2 regions of the Pseudoalteromonas sp. C2R02 genome follow, and region 2 is predicted to be linked to the other one. Evidence: predicted binding sites of a transcription regulator. Region 2 holds the regulator's gene; the other holds the start of a gene.
The links. Region 2 encodes MetJ, which represses methionine synthesis genes. Its sites were predicted from a motif close to TAGACGTCTAGACGTCTA; they were not measured.

Region 1: thrA (bifunctional aspartate kinase/homoserine dehydrogenase I) is a predicted target of MetJ. The motif match lies at 9,400-9,417, and genes of this name have one in related genera.

The regions. Positions count from the first base shown of each region.
Region 1 is NZ_JAHKQC010000023.1:199,967-210,173, reverse strand. It holds gene yaaA (peroxide stress protein YaaA) at 1-284, opposite strand, end outside; gene tal (transaldolase) at 519-1,475, shown strand; gene pgi (glucose-6-phosphate isomerase) at 1,558-3,186, shown strand; gene KO527_RS07795 (DUF3545 family protein) at 3,433-3,597, shown strand; gene ung (uracil-DNA glycosylase) at 3,665-4,342, opposite strand; gene thrC (threonine synthase) at 4,528-5,826, opposite strand; gene thrB (homoserine kinase) at 5,813-6,802, opposite strand; gene thrA (bifunctional aspartate kinase/homoserine dehydrogenase I) at 6,812-9,229, opposite strand; gene KO527_RS07770 (response regulator) at 9,482-9,847, opposite strand; gene KO527_RS07765 (ATP-binding protein) at 10,055-10,207, shown strand, end outside.
Region 2 is NZ_JAHKQC010000026.1:149,198-159,404, reverse strand. It holds gene KO527_RS09275 (PKD domain-containing protein) at 1-1,758, opposite strand, end outside; gene KO527_RS09270 (acyl-CoA dehydrogenase C-terminal domain-containing protein) at 1,913-3,709, opposite strand; gene KO527_RS09265 (cupin domain-containing protein) at 3,910-5,052, shown strand; gene KO527_RS09260 (methyl-accepting chemotaxis protein) at 5,127-7,154, opposite strand; gene KO527_RS09255 (NADP-binding protein) at 7,241-8,032, shown strand; gene metJ (met regulon transcriptional regulator MetJ) at 8,126-8,452, opposite strand; gene metB (cystathionine gamma-synthase) at 8,700-9,875, shown strand; gene metL (bifunctional aspartate kinase/homoserine dehydrogenase II) at 9,961-10,207, shown strand, end outside.

The DNA.
Region 1 (10,207 bases), on a different contig from region 2:
CTTGTTGCATCTAAGCCTGTGTATACATCGCCATTAAATGCAAAAATTGCCTGCTTAGCATTCTGGATATTAAAAGGTTGTGACCATTGTGCAAATCTAGCAGCATTCAAACCCGCTAGCTTATCGCTTATTTTCATTAAGCTGCCAATGTCTTGAGGCGCTAGCGCTCTACACACTTCAATCAACTCTTGGCTATGTGTTAGTAATTCTGGATTTGAATGTTTTTCAAACGCTACTGGTGTTTCATAATCTAGGTTTTTAGCAGGGGAAATTACAGTGATCATATTAAACCTTATATATATTCGCTGCAAAAGCGGATATGTATTGACTTGTATTTAGAATAATGACAATTTCATCATTAAACGCGAACAAAATCACGTGTTTTATTAACTTGCCTTCACTTAAATTAATTTTTCGTTTTTTTAAGCGGACAATTGACCTGTTAGTGACCTGTAACTTAAGTGCAATATTAGGCATGTATATTCAAAGTGTATTCTTTTTGGAATGAGGAATAAAAAATGACAGCAGTATTAGCGGCATTAAAAGCCCAATCAACTATCGTAGCCGACACCGGCGATATTGAAGCAATTAAACAGCACAAACCACAAGATGCGACTACAAACCCATCTTTATTATTAAAAGCCAGTGAAATTCCGGCTTATCAAACCTATTTAAAACAAGCTTGGCAGTTTGCAAAAGAATGTGAATCTGACACAGATAAACAATTAAGCCTAGCATGTGATTATTTTGCTGTATTAATTGGTAAAGAAATTACTGAAGTTGTTCCAGGATATATTTCTACAGAAGTAGATGCGCGCCTTTCTTTTGATACAGAGGCTACAATCGCAAAGGCTAAAACATTATTATCTTTATACGAAAAAATTGGTGTATCAAAAGATAAGATCCTAATTAAAATTGCATCTACTTGGGAAGGTATAAAAGCCGCAGAAATATTAGAAAAAGAAGGCATTAAATGTAATTTGACGCTACTTTTCAGTGAAGCGCAAGCACGCGCTTGTGCTGATGCTAAAGTATTTTTAATCTCTCCATTTGTTGGTCGTATTTTAGATTGGCATGTTGCCAATGGCATGGAAAAACCAACAGATCCACTACAAGATCCAGGTGTACAATCTGTACGTAGTATCTACAGCTTTTATAAAAGCCATGGTTACGAAACAGTTGTTATGGGTGCAAGCTTCAGAAACACAGGTGAAATCTTAGCGCTTACAGGTTGTGATAGATTAACAATCGCGCCAGCATTATTAGATGAATTAGCCACTTTAAAAGATGTACCTAACTATACTTTAGAAAAACCAACTGAAATTTCAGCTAAGCCAGCACCATTAACACAAAGCGAATTCCGTTGGTTACATAACGAAGATCCTATGGCAACAGAAAAGCTAGCTGATGGCATTAGTCAATTTGCTAAAGCGCAAGTTGAACTAGAAAAAAGATTCAGTGAGTTAAAGCTATAGTTTCTTAACCCGTTATACCAATTCTATTCATATAGGTTCATATTTTAAATAGAATTGGTATTAATTAAACGAAGAGAAATACATGATTCAAAACAGTAAGGACGTCTGCGTATTTAATGCGCTTGAAACTGCTGCTACTGAAATAAAAAAGCGTCATTTAATGACGCTTTTTTCTGAGCAGCCAAATAGAGCACATACCTACAGTCTACAATTTGATTCATTTTATTTAGACTATTCAAAACAAGCAATCAACGATAATGCATTTAAAGCATTGATCAATTTCGCCCAACATCAACAGCTAGAAGCAAAACGCGATGCGATGTTTCAAGGTGATAAAATAAATCATACAGAAGAGCGCTCTGTACTGCATACCGCACTGAGAAACTCTAGCCAAATAATTTCAAAATTCCCAGATATCACTAAAGAAATAGAGTCAACAAAAGTAAAAATGCTAAATTTTGTTGATTCAGTCAGATCACAGCAGCATTTGGGTCATACAGAAAAAGCCATCACCGATGTAATAAGTATCGGCATAGGTGGATCTTTTTTTGGCCCTAAAATGCTACAAAGTGCTTTAGTTAAAAATGCCTGTAATAAAATAAAAGTACATTATTTAGCAAATATAGATGGCGACCAAATTGCTCATGTACTTCATAATCTTAATCCTGAAACGTGTTTAGTGGTGGTTGCGTCTAAATCTTGGACAACAGCAGAAACACAATTAAATGCTCAATCAGTTTTAAAATGGTTTCAAGATACACTGCCTCAAAAACAAGCAATACAAAAACATTGGGTTGCGTTAACAGCAAAACCTGAGCAAGCACAAGAATTTGGTATCGCAGAGCAAATGACTTTTCCTATGTGGGATTTTGTAGGTGGCCGATACTCAGTTTGGTCAACAATAGGATTGCCATTAGCTTTAAGCATAGGTTCAAAAGCTTTTACTCAAGTGCTTGAAGGTGCTGCATCTATAGATAAACACTTCTTAGAAGCGCCTTTAGATAAAAATATGCCGGTGATTATGGCTTTATTAGGTTATTGGCAACAAGAATATTTTGGTCTCAATAACTTAATGGTTTTACCTTATAGTCATAGTTTAAAAAGTTTACCTGCTTACCTTCAACAGCTCGATATGGAAAGTAATGGCAAAGCTGTTAATAGCAAAGGCGATAACATAACAAATTCAGGGCCTATTCTTTGGGGTGCTGAGGGTACAAACTGTCAACATTCATTTATGCAGCTTTTTCATCAAGGCAAACAATCAGGCATGATAGATTTTATTTTACCTGCAAAAGGTCATGACACATATCCTGAACAACATAAACTCATGGTGGCAAACTGTTTAGCGCAAGCACAAGCTTTATTACAAGGTAAAACGCTCACTCAAGCTAAAACTGAATTACTTGATTCTGGCCTAAATGAAGAACAAGCTGAAAATTTAGCAAAACATAAAACTATGCCAGGCAATACAAGTTCAAATATGCTGATTATTGATGACATTACGCCTCATAGCATGGGCGCATTACTTGCTTTGTACGAACATAAAGTATTTTGTCAGGGCATTTTATTCGATGTAAATAGCTTTGATCAATGGGGTGTAGAGCTAGGTAAATCACTCGGAAAGAACCTACTTATCAGTATGAATACTGGCAATATAGAGAATTTAGACCCTTCAACTGCTAAACTTTTAGAATATATAAATATAAACTAATAAAAACAATATACTAGCAAACTTAAAATTAACTTTTAAGTTTGCTAGTATATTAAAGCCTTGTCGTAGATCAAAAAATGTAACAATTCAATCACGCTATTTTCATATAATCGTTTCAAAATCACTCGCTGTATGATATATATGCACTGTGCTTTATTTTCGGACTATTTAATTCTTTTTTATACAAAAATTGAATTAAAAACGTCCTAGGATAAGTAATTCCAAGGTAAATAAAAAGGAGTGACCATGGATAGTCTAGATAATGTGACAATTTTAGAAAGTGCACAGCCAAAAACAAAAACAACTAAGCAAAATAAAAAACGTAAATGGCGTGAAATAGAAGCATATAAGGATAAACAACTCTTAGAAAAAGAGCTGGAAGACTTAGATTGGTCTTTCGATTTGGATTAAACCCCACTTTAAAATAAATTTTAAAAGGCTCCTAATAGGAGCCTTTTTTATTTTGACAATGCTCCTATTAGGAAATCGCATTCTCTGGTAAATGCCAATTAATTTCAGTCTTGCCTTGTTGTTTTAATAAGTTATTTGTTTGTGAAAAATGCTTACAACCAAAAAAACCACGGTATGCAGATAATGGCGATGGATGTACACCTTTTAATACATGGTGTTTTGTGTCATCAATATTTTTACCTTTTTTATGAGCATGTGCCCCCCACAGTAAAAATATAATACCTGACTTTTCTTGATTAAGTGTTTCAATCACTTTATCAGTAAATTTTTCCCAGCCTAAACTTTTATGAGAATGCGCTTTTCCTTGCTCTACAGTCAATACCGTATTTAAAAGTAATACGCCCTGCTGTGCCCAAGACTGTAAATAACCATGCTCTGGAATAATAAAATCTTCGATATCAGTGGCTAACTCTTTATACATATTCACTAAAGAAGGCGGCGTTTTAACACCAGGTAAAACTGAAAAACACAAACCATGTGCTTGCCCTTCTCCGTGATACGGATCTTGACCTAAAATCACAACCTTCACATCATCAAACTTAGTTGCATCAAATGTACTAAAAACGTCTTTATCACATGGAAAAACTTCAACACCTTCAGCTCTTCTTTGACTTACATACTCAAATGTTTCTTTTAAATAATCTTTTTTTGATTCTGAATCGATTAGTTTTGACCAACTCATCATAATATAAATGTGCTCCGCAGCTTTATTTAAGGCCATTGCATGGCTAGATAAGGAATAGGCTATTAGTTTATCAGAATGTACTTATCTATCACGTTAGTTTAAGCATAAAAAAACCACTCAATACAATTAAGTGGTTTTTATTATGAATTTCGTCAAATAGTGACTATCAATAAAACTGCGCTTTATTAAGCAAGCTTAGCTAATATCGCTTCTCTTAATACATAGTAATCATTAACTAAATCTTCAGCTAAACAAGGCTGTGCGAGTGCATCTGCCAAAGGTTTTGGCATATCTAACTCTATATTTAGAATATCTTCAACGCTTTCTTTAAACTTAGCAGGATGTGCTGTTGATAAGAAAATACCAACACCATCATCTGCCATATCACGTTTTAAACCTTCATAAGCGATTGCAGTATGAGGTTCTGCGATATAGCCTTTTTGATGTACTTCTGTCATTACAACTTGTGTTTGTGCCTCATCAACTGTTTGTGAATAGAAGTTATCATATGAGAACCAGTTATTATCTAACATCGTTTGTACACGAGGCCAGTTATTTGGGCGGCTCACATCCATTGCATTTGATAATGATTCTTTAGTATCTACAGGAGACCATTCTTTGTTTGCAATAAAACGTGGCACGGTATCATTTTGATTTGTTGTTGCAGACAATTTATCTACTGGTAAACCGATAACAGAACCTATCATAGCAGCACATACGTTACCAAAGTTACCACTTGGAACAGAGATATGCGCTTTAGCACGTTTTTCTTTCGGCAACTGCGCTATTGCTTCAAAGTAATAACAAACCTGAGCAACCAAACGACTGATATTGATTGAGTTTGCAGAGTTTAATCCTAAACGCTCTTTTACTTCATCATCTAAGAATGCTTGTTTAACCAGTGATTGACAATCATCAAAACAGCCATCTACTGCATAACAGTGAATATTTTCACCTAACGTTGTAAATAGCTTCTGCTGAGCGAGTGATACTTTCCCTTTAGGGTATAAGATCACAACATCAATGTTCTCTTTTTTATAAAAAGCGTGAGCAACAGCAGCCCCCGTATCACCACTTGTTGCTGTTAGGATAGTTGTTTTTCCATCTTTATTGAATGTCGCTAAACATTCAGCCATAAAACGACCACCAAAATCTTTAAATGCTAGAGTTGGACCGTGAAAAAGCTCAAGACAATGCATGTTTTCTTCAACTTCAACGAGTTTCACATCGAAGTTAAATGCATTTTTCACCATTTGTGCAACAGTATCTTTTGGTAATTCATCACCAATTAAGTGAGATAAAATAACACTACTTCTAGTTACAAAGTCTAAATCTAATAAAGCATCAATCCCTTGTGGGAAAGAGTTTTCTATTTTCTCTAATTTAATTGGAAAAAATACACCTTGATCACGACCTAAGCCTGTTTTTACAGCTTCAACAAATGAAACCTGTTGTGAGTTATCTTTTAAATTATGCAGTTTCATCTGCTTCTCCATTTATTTCGTGTGAAGCCAGCTCTCTTGTCCCAGCTTCATCTAACTGACATATATGACAAAAACCTTCGTCATTTATATAATTTTTTTGTAACCAATCAGCACATAAATTTGCTTCTTCGATATTTGTACACACAGCAAATAATGTAGGTCCTGCACCTGATATGCTCATAGCCTTGGCACCGAGCTCAGGTAAAGCTTGTTTTGCTTCACTAAAACCTTTGATTAAAGGTGCGCGATGCGGCTCTGCAACATCATCTTGCATCAATTCTAGTGCTTTTTGATATTCTCCAGCTTGACCACTTGATTGTAATAGCGCTATAAAAGCAGATAAACGCTGGGCAAATTCTACACTTTGGTGCATACCCAGTTGTTTAGGTAATACTGAACGTGCTTTAGATGTATTTAATGAAAAACCAGGGAAAGCAACAACATAATACCACTCTTTTGGTACTGATATTTCAATTGAACGACCAGGGATAAGCTCACCCGTTAGCTGCAATCCACCTAAATAACATGGGCTAATATTATCGTAATGGCGACCACCGCTTACTATGGCTTCAAAGTCAGCCATGAGTTCAATTAACTCATCTTGGCTTAGCTGAGTTTTAGCAAATTTATCAAGTGCAGCAAATGTTGCTACAACAGAACACGCACTTGAACCTAAACCTGAACCTATAGGTAAGTTCTTTTGTAATTCAAGCCTTACCGCTTGCATATCCGGTTTTATATTTTTCTTAAAGTGCAATAAACATAAGTAAGATAAGTTTTCATTAGCTTCACCCGGCAGCTTATCTGCATAAGCACCTGTACATACAAACTCATCCTGCTCTGATGCAGTTACTTTTACAACATCGCCTAGTAACTCGCCTGTTATAGGTTTTAATGCCGCACCTAAAGAATCAAAGCCAACTGCAAAGTTACCAATTGAAGCGGGTGCATACACATGTAAGTTATTTTCTGACATGATGAACTCCTAACGTGATAGCGTTTTTAATATATCAGCAAATACACCTGCTGCAGTTACTTCAGCACCTGCACCATAACCACGAATAACAAATGGTTTTGGTTGGTAGTATTGGCTTAAAATTGCTAATGCATTTTCGCCATCACGGATATCGTTTAGTGCATGTTCCTTCGTTACCGCTTCAATACCCACTTTACAGTGACCATCTTTAATTGTACCAACATAGCGTAAAACTTTACCTTCAGATGCCGCAGCCTTAACTTTATCGTTAAATTGCCCATCTAATTTTGGCAGCTCTGTCATAAACTCTTCTACAGAGCACTCTTCACAAAAGCCTTCAGGCACAACTGATTCAACTTCGATATCTGATAACTCAAGCTCTAATCCTGATTCACGAGCAACAATTAATAACTTACGTGCGACATCAGTACCCGATAAATCATCACGCGGATCAGGTTCAGTAAAGCCACTGTCTTTTGCTTTTTGAGTTGCTTGTGAAAGTGTTAAACCATCTTCCAACAAACCAAACATGTAAGATAATGAACCCGAAAGTATGCCGCTAAAGCTAATTAATTCATCACCTGCGCCAAACAATAATTGTAAGTTATCTAATACAGGTAGACCTGCACCAACGTTTGTTTCATACAAAAATTTACGATTATTCTTCAAACTTGATGCTGTTAACTCGTGGTAATAAGCTTGAGAACTTGTATTGGCCTTTTTATTAGCGGCAACAACATGGAAGCCAGCTTCAAAGTAAGATAAATATTGATCTGCTAATACAGATGAAGAGCTACAATCTACAATTACAGGGTTGATCAAATGATTTTGCTTAACAAACTTTTCTAATGTTGCGATATCAAAAGACTGTTCAGAGTCAGCCAACTGCCCTTGCCAATTAGTAAAGCTAACACCTTCTTTGTCTAGTAGTAATTTTCTAGAGTTTGCTACGCCATAAAGATTAAGTTTAATATTTCTCTTTTCTAACCAAGCTTGTTGTTTTTCTAACTGCTTAACTAGCTCTGCACCTACTAAACCACAACCTAATAGGAATACGTCAATTGAAGGTATATGAGTGAAAAAGTTTTCGTGACATACTTTAACTGCATCATTGCATAATTCGCCATCAATCACAGCTGAAATGGCACTTTCTGTAGAATCTTGTGCAATAGCGACGATATTTACTTGTGCTTGAGATAGAGAACCAAAGAACTTAGCAGCTAAACCTTTGTGCGCTTTCATGTTGTCACCAACAAGCGTGACAATTGCTAAGTCTTTTCTAACTTGAATCGGTTCAATTAATGCCGCTTTCGATTCAAGTTCAAGTGCTTGCTCTAACGCATTTAATGCAAGCTGTAAGTCTTCTTCATGAACACAAAAACTAATACTGAATTCACAAGATGATTGTGTGATAAGAACAATTGATACATCATCTTTTGCTAAGGCATCAAATACACGCGATGCCATGCCGACTTTGCCTTTCATGCCAGGGCCTGAAACAGTCAGCATCGCTAAATCTTCTAAACTCGATAATGCCTTAACCGTTTTATCATCACCGGCAACGTCACTTATCAAAGAGCCAGGTGCATCTGGGTTATGGGTATTTTTTATTTCACAAGGAACAGACGCTTTCGCACAAGGAAGAATTGTTTTAGGGTGTAATACTTTTGCACCGAAATAAGATAACTCCATCGCTTCTTTATATGAAAGATTATCTATTTTTACAGCTTTAGTGATAAATCTTGGGTCGGCACTGTAAACGCCATCTACATCTGTCCATATTTGACAAACATCGGCTTCTACACTGGCAGCAGCAATTGCTGCTGAGTAATCAGAGCCATTGCGACCAAGCGTTGTTAACTCACCTTTATCATTGCTCGCAGTAAAACCAGGCATAATATAAACTTTGCTTGGTGCCTGAGACATTTGCAGTTTAAAACCTTCTTTAGATGCTGAAACACTTGCTACGGCATCTAAATAACCGCCTTGAGATGAGATACATTGAGTTGCATCTAAATAAGTCGGTTTAAACTCAACTAATAATGCTTGCATTAAAGCGACACTGATACGCTCGCCAAAGCTGATCACAAAAGCTTTTACCGCATCTGGACATAAACCTAACAATGCAACACCTGATAGCTTTTGTTGTAATTGTGAAAAATCAGGCCAGTTTAATATTTCAAAACCTGCTTGTTCAACTTCTTGTTTAAGATTATCGCTGCGCTCAACAAGTGCAGTCCATTGAGTTTCAAATGGTTGACTGTCTTGAGCTAACTCAGCCAGTTCAACTAAACTATCAGTCATGCCTCCTGGCGCAGATAATACTAATAACATCTCTGATTTAAGCTGTGATTTAACTAAGCTTGCCACTTTACTTAAACATTCATAATTGGCTAAAGATGACCCACCAAATTTTAATACTCTCATTATTCCCCATTCCCCGTTCTATAAATTCAAAAATTAAAAGGCTAAAAACAAAAAAGGCCTGAGCTCTTGGGGAGCACAGGCCTTTTTTCTATGTGTACAGACCTATGCCACTATCCTGAAAGGATGTTGGTTGTAATAATAATTGAGGTCAATACAAAATTTATAGCGTTCATACGTCTAGACTGCCTGAACTTAGGTTGTTATGTCAATGTAAAAATAAGAATAATTTATCTATTTTAGATCTAAGGAAGCTTACTTGATGCCAAATTTATGCAAAGTTGAAATTAATTCATCTTTAGAGACTGGTTTTTCAATGAAGTTTAAAGCGCCAAGCGCTTTTACTCTTTGCTTCATTTCAGGTTGAATATCTGCGGAAATAACAACGGTGAAACATTCTATTTTTTCAGATTTAATGGTTTCAAGTACACCTACACCATCAATAATAGGCATCGTTAAGTCTAAACATAATAAGCCTACTTCTTGATTGCGTAAAATGTCTAATGCTTCTTGCCCATTACTTGCTTGCATAAAGTGAAATATATCATTGTCTTTGAGAATACGGATCACTTGCTTACGGGCGACCATAGAATCATCACATACTAGAACTGGAAATATCATGTTATTTTTACATTTGCCTTTAAAACAGCACTATTAAAGCGAAATAAAGTGCCGTAATAGTCTCACACATGTTTCATTGATTGAACTAGATATTTCATGGTTTTGATATAAACTATAAAAATATTTGATAAAGCAGCAATTTTTATTTATTTTTGCTATGTTTATATAGCGCTTTGTAAAACTAATTAAAGGAATTTCAGTTAATTCATGTTACAAAAAAGCCTTTCAAAAAAATTATTAACAAATGTATTGTCAGTATATTTTTTACTGACATTTATTGTGACATGTGGCCAAGTTTTTGCTGAATATTATAATGCAAAAGACTTTATCCGTGATGAATTAACAACTCTGCAAAAAACC
Region 2 (10,207 bases):
ATTTGAGCTGCTTCTTCCATCTTCTAGTTGCCACAAATAACTCATATCACTTTCATTTGCTGTAAAAGTACATTTAGCACCTTTACAATCTATTTTAGTGTCGCCAGTCGGTTTTATTAATTTCAGAGTTTTAGCTGTTACAGGACCTAGGCTAGCATCGTCATCTTGAGCGCGAAAATATAAGGTTATTTGATCATTGTGTACCATGTTTTTATCTATGCGAGCAGTAAAAGTTTCTCTGCTACTATCTGTATCACCATCCTTAACTTCTGCTTGTGAAATATTTTCTTCATTAGGATAGTCACCTACGCTATAAAAAACGCTTTTAATATTATGTGTTGGCTCCATGTCACTTTCTGAAGAGGGAATTTTATTATCTATGTTGCCTTTAACAGCCTTGCTAGACCCGCCAGATGAACTAAACCTTTCGTCAGTTGCTAAAACATCAACTTCTATATAACTATCAGTTACATTTGTAATTTTAATGGATTCTATATCAGGGCCAGAAGTCATTAGATAAGGTGCTTCAACGACTTTTGCCGCATAAAGCAATGCTTTAAGATTATCTGGTTTAATTTTATTTTCATAGGTATCGCATTGTTGAAAAAAAGCAGTGCCTAGCTCAAATGTAATGTGTGCTATGCCTAGTTCGCCATAAGCTAAATTATCTGAAGTGCCATCTGTAGGGTATAAACCGACAGACTGCATGGGGTCGTAACCATTGAAAAAAGCGAGCTTGCGTCCTAGCGCTTTTAGGCCTTTGCTATTTGGTGCTAGCGTTTCACTATGTCCAAAAGGCCACAAAATTAACTCACTATAACTATGTATGTCTAAATAGAGCCCTTTAGTATCGACCGGAGCTGCATCGGTATCTTTATCGCCTCGTACATCCGGATATATAGAGCGAATATAAGTTTCAAGTGCAGATACTTCAGGTTCAGAGCCTGGTGCAATACCACGAAAAGTTTGATTACATTCATTACCACTAGAGCCTCCTTCAACTGTATTCCAACCGAATGAAAAATTTCTATTTAAATCAACACCAACAGTACCAAAATCGCAGTGGTTTTCATTAACATTCTTTCTCTGGGATACACCTGTTTCGGCAATTTTTCTGCCATCTGGGTTTGTTTGCAGCAAAATGTGAATTTGATGACGATTCAGTATCCAATTGATATCAGGGTCTGTTTCAAAGTTATTTAATAACGTTTTAGCAAAATCGAGAGTCAGTGCTGCTGTGGCATACTCTCTGGCATGCATAGCGCTTTGTATGAAAAGTATTGGTGGGTCTACTAATTCTTTGTTACCAATTTTTAAAACTTTTAGATCGTAGCCATTACCACCATTTTGTTTTTGCCAAGAATCACCTATATCTATCCATTGGGCATAGTTTGGATATTGGTTTATAAGTTTATCCGCTTCTGAGAATGTTTCTTCTACGGTTGCATAACAGCTAAAACCAGGGATCCCTGAAGTTTGATTATTATTTAGAGTGAGTTTTTTTATATCATTGAGTTTATTTTGCCACTGTTGCGCTGCTGGAGTAAGTTGTATACCTTTATTTTCTAACAAAGAAACTTCATGTTCACTAAGTTCTAATAATAAACCATTTTTTTCAGTGGCAAGTAATGCATGATGGAAGCTTATTTTAGTTTTTATTTCATGTTGTTTATCTTTAAATTCAGCAAGGTAAACAGATGGGGAGTTATTCGCCAAAGCGACCGTTGAGGCTAAAATTAAACTGCTTAAAAATGCCATTATATTTCCTTATTAATAAGAACTAACTAGTAACTTAATTCTTTAAGGAAATAATGTCTATGGGCTATGTAAACAGTTGTGAATTTTAAGAAGGGGTCTTAGAGGTTTGATAGGCGGTTTGAAACTTAACCGCCCATAAACTATTAAATTTAATTTAGAAAATAAAATCTTCACTATCTAATGCCATAAGCGAATCAGCACCGTTTAATATACACGCAACATGTCCTTTAGCTCTAGGTAACATGCGTTGGAAGTAAAACTGTGCTGTTTTAATTTTAGCTTGATAAAATTTAGCATCTTTTGAACTATCAGCTAGTTTTTGTTGTGCTGTTTTTGCCATGCGCGCCCAAAAATAAGCTAAAGTAACATAGCCTGAAAACATTAAATAATCGACAGATGCTGCGCCAATTTCATCTGGATTAGTCATCGCTTTTTCGCCGATTGTTTGGGTTAATCTTTGCCATTGCTCTAGGCTTTTTAAGATTGGATTTATGAATTCAGCCATGTGTTCGTCAGCTGCATTTTCTTTGCAAAATGGTAAAACTTCAGCAGCAAATGCTTCTAGTAGTTTACCTTTTGAACCTAGTACTTTACGTGCTAATAAATCGAGTGCTTGAATACCTGTTGTGCCTTCATATAAACAGCTAATCTTAGTATCGCGCATGATTTGCTCCATGCCCCATTCTTTAATGAAACCATGACCACCATAAACTTGTACACCATGACTCGCACACTCCATGCCCATTTCAGTTAAGAACGCTTTTGCGATTGGCGTTAATAAAGCAAGTTTGTCATTTGCACGAGCTTTTACTGTTTGATCTTTTTCTGCATGGGTCGCATCAACTAATTGGCCTAAATAGCCAATTAAAGCGCGACCGCCTTCAGCAATAGACTTTTGAGTTAGTAGCATACGACGTACATCTGGGTGAACAATAATAGGATCTGCATTACCATCAGGATTTTTAGCGCCTGATAATGAACGCATTTGCAGTCTGTCTTTTGCATAAGCAACTGAGCCTTGGAATGCAAGTTCAGCAGCGGCAACACCTTCCATTGCAACACCTAAGCGAGCAGAATTCATGAAAGTGAACATACAGTTTAAACCGCGATTTTCTTCACCGATTAAATAGCCTTTAGCGTTATCAAAATTAATAACACAGGTCGCGTTCGCATTGATCCCCATTTTATGCTCTATAGAGCCACAGGCAACTTGGTTACGATCTTGTTTTTGACCGTCATCACTTACGTTAAATTTAGGTACGATAAATAATGAAATACCTTTTACGCCTTTTGGTGCATTAGGCGTACGTGCTAAAACAATGTGCACTATGTTGTCAGATAAATCATGTTCACCTGCTGAAATAAAAATTTTAGAACCTGATAGTGCATAACTACCATCTTTATTTGGTTCTGCTTTTGTGCGTAACATGCCTAAATCTGTACCACAATGGGCTTCAGTTAAACACATAGTACCTGTCCATTCACCAGACACTAAATTAGGCATAAACATCTGTTTTTGTAGCTCTGAACCATGATCTTCTAAAGTCGCAATTGCACCATGGCTTAAGCCCGGGTACATCGCAAAGCTATGATTTGCTGTTGACATCATTTCTGCCACAGCATTATTAAGTGAATGAGGTAACCCTTGACCGCCAAAGTTTATATCTTGTGATAATGTCGGCCAACCACCTTCAACGTACTGGCTATAAGCATCTTTAAAACCGTCAGGTGTGGTTACTTCACCTTCATTCCATGTACAGCCTTGTTGATCGCCAATTTGATTTAATGGTGCTATCACTTGCTCTGTAAATTTACTTGCCTCAACTAAAATCGCATCAATCATATCTGGAGTGGCATCTTCATAACCGAGTTTTTCATAATGGGCTTCGCAATTTAATAATTCTTGCATTACAAATTTAGTATCACGAAGTGGTGCTTTATATTCCGGCATTTTGCTATCTCCAAATAAAATGTTATTAATTTAGTATTATAATTTACTGGTCGGATGAGTTTATTGTATTTGATTAAAGCATGAACACAATCAAAATAAAAGCGTTTAATGTCATCTAAAAAGCATAACTTTGATCTTAATTACCTTTGGAAATGCACTAACTTGATATTATTTTTTAAATTTTTTTATTGTATGTAACTATGCTTCAACTTAACTTAAATCAGCTGACCCCCTCAGATTTTTTATCTATTTATTGGCAAAAAAAACCATTAGTCATACGCCAAGGTTTTAAGGATTTTCAAGATTTTTTATCATCTGATGAGTTAGCTGGATTAGCCTGTGACGATTATGTTGAGTCGCGCATTGTTTCTCAAAAAAATAATTTATGGCACGCCGAGTTTGGTCCTTTTGAAAATTATGAGCATTTAGGCGAAAAGGATTGGTCTTTAATCGTGCAGGCTGTGAATAATTGGGTTCCTGAAGTTTCTCAGCTAATAGAGTGCTTTGATTTTATACCTAGATGGCGTTTTGATGATGTAATGGTAAGTTATGCGACTCCAGGTGGTGGTGTTGGTCCTCATATAGATCTTTATGATGTATTCATTTGCCAAGGCTCTGGACGTCGTCGTTGGTATGTAGGTGATAAAGGCGATCATAAAGAATTTGCAGCACATGAGGCTTTATTGCATACCGAATCATTTGAATCCATTATAGATGTAGAGTTATTTCCTGGCGACATATTATATATTCCGCCAGGCTTTCCTCATGAAGGAATCACTTTAGAAGAATCAATGAGTTTCTCTGTGGGCTATCGTACTTCCTCAGCTAAAGATATGATCAGTGAACTTGCCGATCACTTAATTGATACTAATGCTGCACCACAACAAATAAGAGACCCTGATAGGCAATTAAGTTCAGGATCTGGGCTGATTAATGCTTCAGATTTTGTACGTATCAAACAGCAAATTTTTAATACTTTAGATGATACGTTAATTAGTGAGTTTTCAGGTTGTTACTTAACACGTTCTAAGTGTGAACTTGATTTACCTGACGTACCTTTTGAGTTCGATTTAGATTATTTATTGGTAAATATTAAAGAACAAAACCTTACTCGTTTAGGAGGATTACGTTGTTTGTATTTTGAAGAATCTGTATCAGAAGGAATTTTTTATTTAAATGGAGAAAAGATTAATTTAGATGAAAAATACGCTCAATTTATACCTTTATTATGTAATAACCAAGTTTTGACATTTGAGATGTTAAAGCCATTATTAAAACATCATGATTTAATTGAGAGTTTACTTTGTTGGCTTAATTTAGGTTATTGGTATTTTGATGAATAAAGGATATTTTGATTCAGTGTTTAAAAATAGGTAAGGCGCTTACTTAATTGCAAGCGCGTTACATTTTATCGTAGTTACAGTTTAAATTGATTTACGCTTTCATTTAAACCTGAAGCTAAATTATTTAAATCACTTGCTTCACTAGCAAGCTCATTAGCATGTTCTGATGTATTATTTACTAAGTCATTAATTGCATTCAAACTCGTATTAATATCTTCAGCAACCAAAGTTTGTTGTTCAGTCGCAGTGGCAATTTGATGACTCTGATCTTGTACAGTCGCTACTGAATTACTTATGGCAGTAAGCGAGGCTAATACATCTTGAGTCTGTGTTACTGAGCTTTCAGCTTGATCTTTACCCTCTTGCATCATCGTTGAAGCTTGCTGCGCTATTTGTTGCAACTTAGTGATCATATTACGAATATCGTCAGTAGACTCTTGTGTTCTGCTTGCAAGAGAGCGTACTTCATCAGCAACTACCGCAAAACCTCTACCTTGTTCGCCTGCTCTTGCAGCTTCAATGGCTGCATTAAGTGCCAGTAAATTTGTTTGATCTGCAATGCTGTTTATCACATCAACAACAGCACCAATATTCCCTGACTCTTGTTCTAAGCCAGATACAATTTGCGATGCTTCACCGATATGAGAAGCTAAAGAGGTCATGGCCGTTTGAGCATCATTAGATATATCTGTACCGACCTTAGTAAGGTTTTGGACCTCTGCAGCTGCTGAGTTTGTTTCTTGTGCGTTGCGTGAAATTTCTAATACAGTAGAAGCCATTTCAGTTACAGCAGTACTGACACTATCCACTTGCTCCTTTTCTTGTTGTATTTCACTGTTGGTTTCATAAGACACTTGACTTAAATGTTCAGATGCAACGCCAACTTGCTCAGCTTGACTGGCTGTTTTTAGCAATAATGCATGCAGTTTAGTAATAAAGCTATTCATATGAGATGCTAATTGGCCAACTTCATCAGTGCGATTTATGTCAATTTTTTTAGTTAAGTCACCGTCACCTGAGGCAATATCTCGCATCACATGCGTTAAATCACTAATCGGTTTACTGATCATCTGTGTCGCCCAAAAAATAACAGCTGCGATAATTAATAAAATAACCAGTACACCCATACTAGTAGTGAATACAGCTTGCTTAACAGGTTCTTCAATTAACTTCATTGGTACTAATAATCCAACGTACCAATCAAGAACTGGCTTTTCAAGTTGTAAGCGACGATAAACAACATAATACTCTTCGCCTTTAAAAGTCACTATATTTGTGCCGTTCAGGTTATTTTTCATTTCAGAGTTTAGTTGTTTAAATCCAGAGGTATTATCAAATTGTGTTTCGAGTGCATCTAATCCTTCTTTGCCTCTATCACTTTCATCTGTAATGGATAATTGATGTTGTGTTTTTTTCGATAAGTGAACAACTTTTTGTTGGTTATCTAATAAAAAGCCAAAGCCTTTATTGTTGAAATTAATATCTTCAATCATGTCAGCGATTTTGTTTAACTGAAGATCAACACCAGCAACCCCCACTAATTTGTTATTTGGACTATAAACTGGTTGTTGAACAACTGCAGAAACATTACCCGTTGTTAAATCAACTGATAAAGCGCCAACGTAAAGGCTATTAATTTGCATGGCTTCTTGCCACCAACCTCGTTTATAGGCGTAATAGGGCTGGCCGTTATAGAAGGTGGTTCGCTCATTTTCTTTAAAATACTCACCCGTTATGCCTGAGGCAAAAAATGCAGATAAAATATTATCGTCATTGCCACTAATACGTACCATATCTTGGTTTACAGCATCATAACCGTCGGCAAGCGCTAAATCACTTTCTCTGGCTGTCCAATTTTCAAACCAGTTAACTAAGTATGGATTTGTTACGAATGTTTCTACAATCTTGCCATATTGAGCAAAATAAGATTCGATGGATTGTTGTTCTGATTGTACATATTGTTTTGCTTCACTCTCGATTGAGCTACGAGATAAAGAAGCAATATGATTTACTAAAAAGAATGAAGCCATTATAAGTAGCACAGCAATCGTGCCACCAATCAAAAAGAGAATTTTTTTTCGAATAGATAAGTTTTGGATCATAATTAACACAACAGTACAACGAGAATTAGATAGTGGTAATATAATCATATATCCCTTAAAACTGCTAGTATATTGATGGAATGTTAATGGAAAATAAGCCCGTAAATGTTGTTATTTTAGGTTCTGGGTGGCTTGGTAGTAAATTAAGTACCAATTTACAACAGATTGGAGTTATTACTCAAGAGACTTGCCGCTCAAAAAAATTAGCAAATGAAAAGCAGATTCATTACTTTAATGTAAATAATCAAAATGACTTAGAGCACAATATTAGTTTAGAGGAAGCATATTGGGTGTGTTGTATCACACCAAGAGATAACTATATCGAGAGTTTAAACCAGGCGATTGATCTTGCAATAAAACTTAAAATGAAAGGTTTTTTATTATGTTCTTCAACGGGTATTTATCCAAATGCATCAGTTGAATATAATGAATTAAGCACATTAACTTTAGTTACAGAGCGCCAAAAGTTGCTTAATCAAGCAGAGCAAAAAGTATTACAGTTAGCTGATTTAGGTAAGGTTGTACGTTTAGCTGGGTTAATTGGTCCTAAACGTCATCCTGGTAAGTTTGTGTCTGGTAAACATCTAAGAAGTAGCGCTTTGGCGGCGGTTAATATGGTTCATCAAACAGATGTAATGGCTGGTATTATTTGTTTATTAAAACAATGGCAAACACCAAAACAGCTTTTTAATCTAGCCAGTCCTGATCATCCAACAAAACAAGAATTTTACCAACAAGCCTGCTCACAATTAGAAGTAAAAGCCCCTACTTATTCGTTAAATACGGTTGAGAATAGAATTATTGATGGTAGCAAAATAACTCAATTAGAATTTGAATATCAATATACGTGCTTATTTAAAGCCATGGAAAATTGCTAAATCTGAATTATCCGCATAAAAAAGCCAATTAAAATTAATTGGCTTTTTTATTATATGGACTTAATATTTTACTTTAGCTAAAGCTGAAAATAATTAATCTTCATCTTCCATAAAGGGTAATTCTAAACCCATTTCAGTCATTATCTTTTTAACTTCAGCTGGAATGTGATCTGGATTATCTTTTTTCAGATCTTCATCATTGGGTAGTGGCTGTCCAGTAAATGCATGTAAAAATGCTTCACACAGTAATTCACTGTTTGTTGCATGACGCAAGTTATTTACTTGTCGACGTGTTCTTTCGTCAGTAAGTACTTTTAAAACACTTAATGGAATCGAAACAGTTATTTTTTTAACTAACTCTGATTTTTTACCATGTTCTGCGTATGGGTGAACATATTCACCATTCCATTTTGTTGCCATATACTTAAATTGCCTTTTATTCAAACCGCGCTTTTGTTGTCGAGCTAAATTATACTAATCTGACTAGTCTAATAGAACTACTTTATGTAATTTTAATTGTTTTATTGACTCGAAATTTTATCTATTTATCTAAGATAGTCAAATTTAAGATGTTTAGCTATTTAGATGGATAAAAGTTTTGACTTCCCAAACTTATTGAATTAACCTTTTAGACGTCTAAACATCTAATTGGTTGTAGGTATTAAAAATGACTCAAGTAAAAAAAGCAACAACAGCTGTAAGAAAAGGCATCGAAGCAGATAAGCATCACGGTGCAGTGGTTCCGCCTCTTTATTTATCAACTACTTATTCATTTGCTGACTTTGATAAAAAGCGTGCTTACGATTATGGACGCAGCGGCAATCCAACAAGAGACATTCTTGCTGAAACTTTAGCTGAATTAGAAGGTGGAGAAAAAGGCATTATTACTGCAACAGGAATGGCTGCAGTGCATTTAATTACACAACTATTATCATCTACAGATACTTTAGTGATCCCACACGACTGTTATGGTGGTAGCTACCGTTTATTCACAAGTTTAGAAAAACGCGGTTTATTAAAATTAAAAATCGTTAACTTCACATTAGATGCAAGTTTTGATGAAATTCTTAATATCAAACCCAAAGTTATATGGATAGAAACACCAAGTAACCCGTTATTACGTTTAACAGATATCAGTAAAGTGGTTGCAACCGCTAAGCAGTGCGGCGCTTTAGTGGCTGCCGACAATACATTTTTATCACCTGCATTACAAAATCCAATGGAATTAGGTGTAGATATTGTTGTGCATTCAACAACTAAATACATTAATGGGCACTCTGACGTTGTTGGCGGAGCTGTAATCGCTAAAACAGCAGAGTTAGGTGCTGAGCTTGCTTGGTGGGCAAATAATATCGGTATTACAGGTGCGCCTTTTGATAGCTACCTGACTTTACGTGGTATTCGCACATTAAATGTGAGAATTAAACAGCATGAGCTAAATGCGATGGCTGTTGCTGAGTATTTAGAAAAAAGCCCATATGTTGAACAAGTATATTACCCAGGTTTAAAATCTCATCCACAACATGAACTCGCTAAAAAACAACAAAAAGGTTTTGGCGGTATGGTGAGTTTTGATATTAAAGGTGATATTAACGACTCAGCAAAATTCTTAACAAGTGTTGAGCAATTTACTTTAGCTGAATCCTTAGGTGGTGTTGAAAGCCTAATTTGTCATCCTGCAACTATGACTCATGCAGGTATGGATGCAACCGCAAGATTGGAAGCCGGCGTGGGCGATACAATGATCCGAGTTTCAGTGGGAATTGAAGATGTTCAAGATTTAATAAATGATTTAGAACGTACTTTTGAAGCAACAAAACCCGGTGTAGGTTCAAAATCTTAAGAATCTAAATTACACTGTAAATGATATAAATATTGCAAATGTTAAGTGCTTAACTTCTGCTAATGAAGCTATTTGGTAAATTGAAATGAATAAATCAGTACATAAATTTGGTGGCTCTAGCCTAAGTTCTGCAGCGCGATATCATGCGGTAGCGAATATTATAATTAGTCATTGTCAATTAGGTGACTCAATTGTAGTTTCTGCTGCAGGTAAAACGACAAATACACTTGTTAAGCTATGGCAGTGTTATCAGCAAAATGATGCACAAGGCATTTGCGATGTTGTTAAATTATTAAAAAACCATCAAGTAGAATTGATAAGTGAACTGTTAA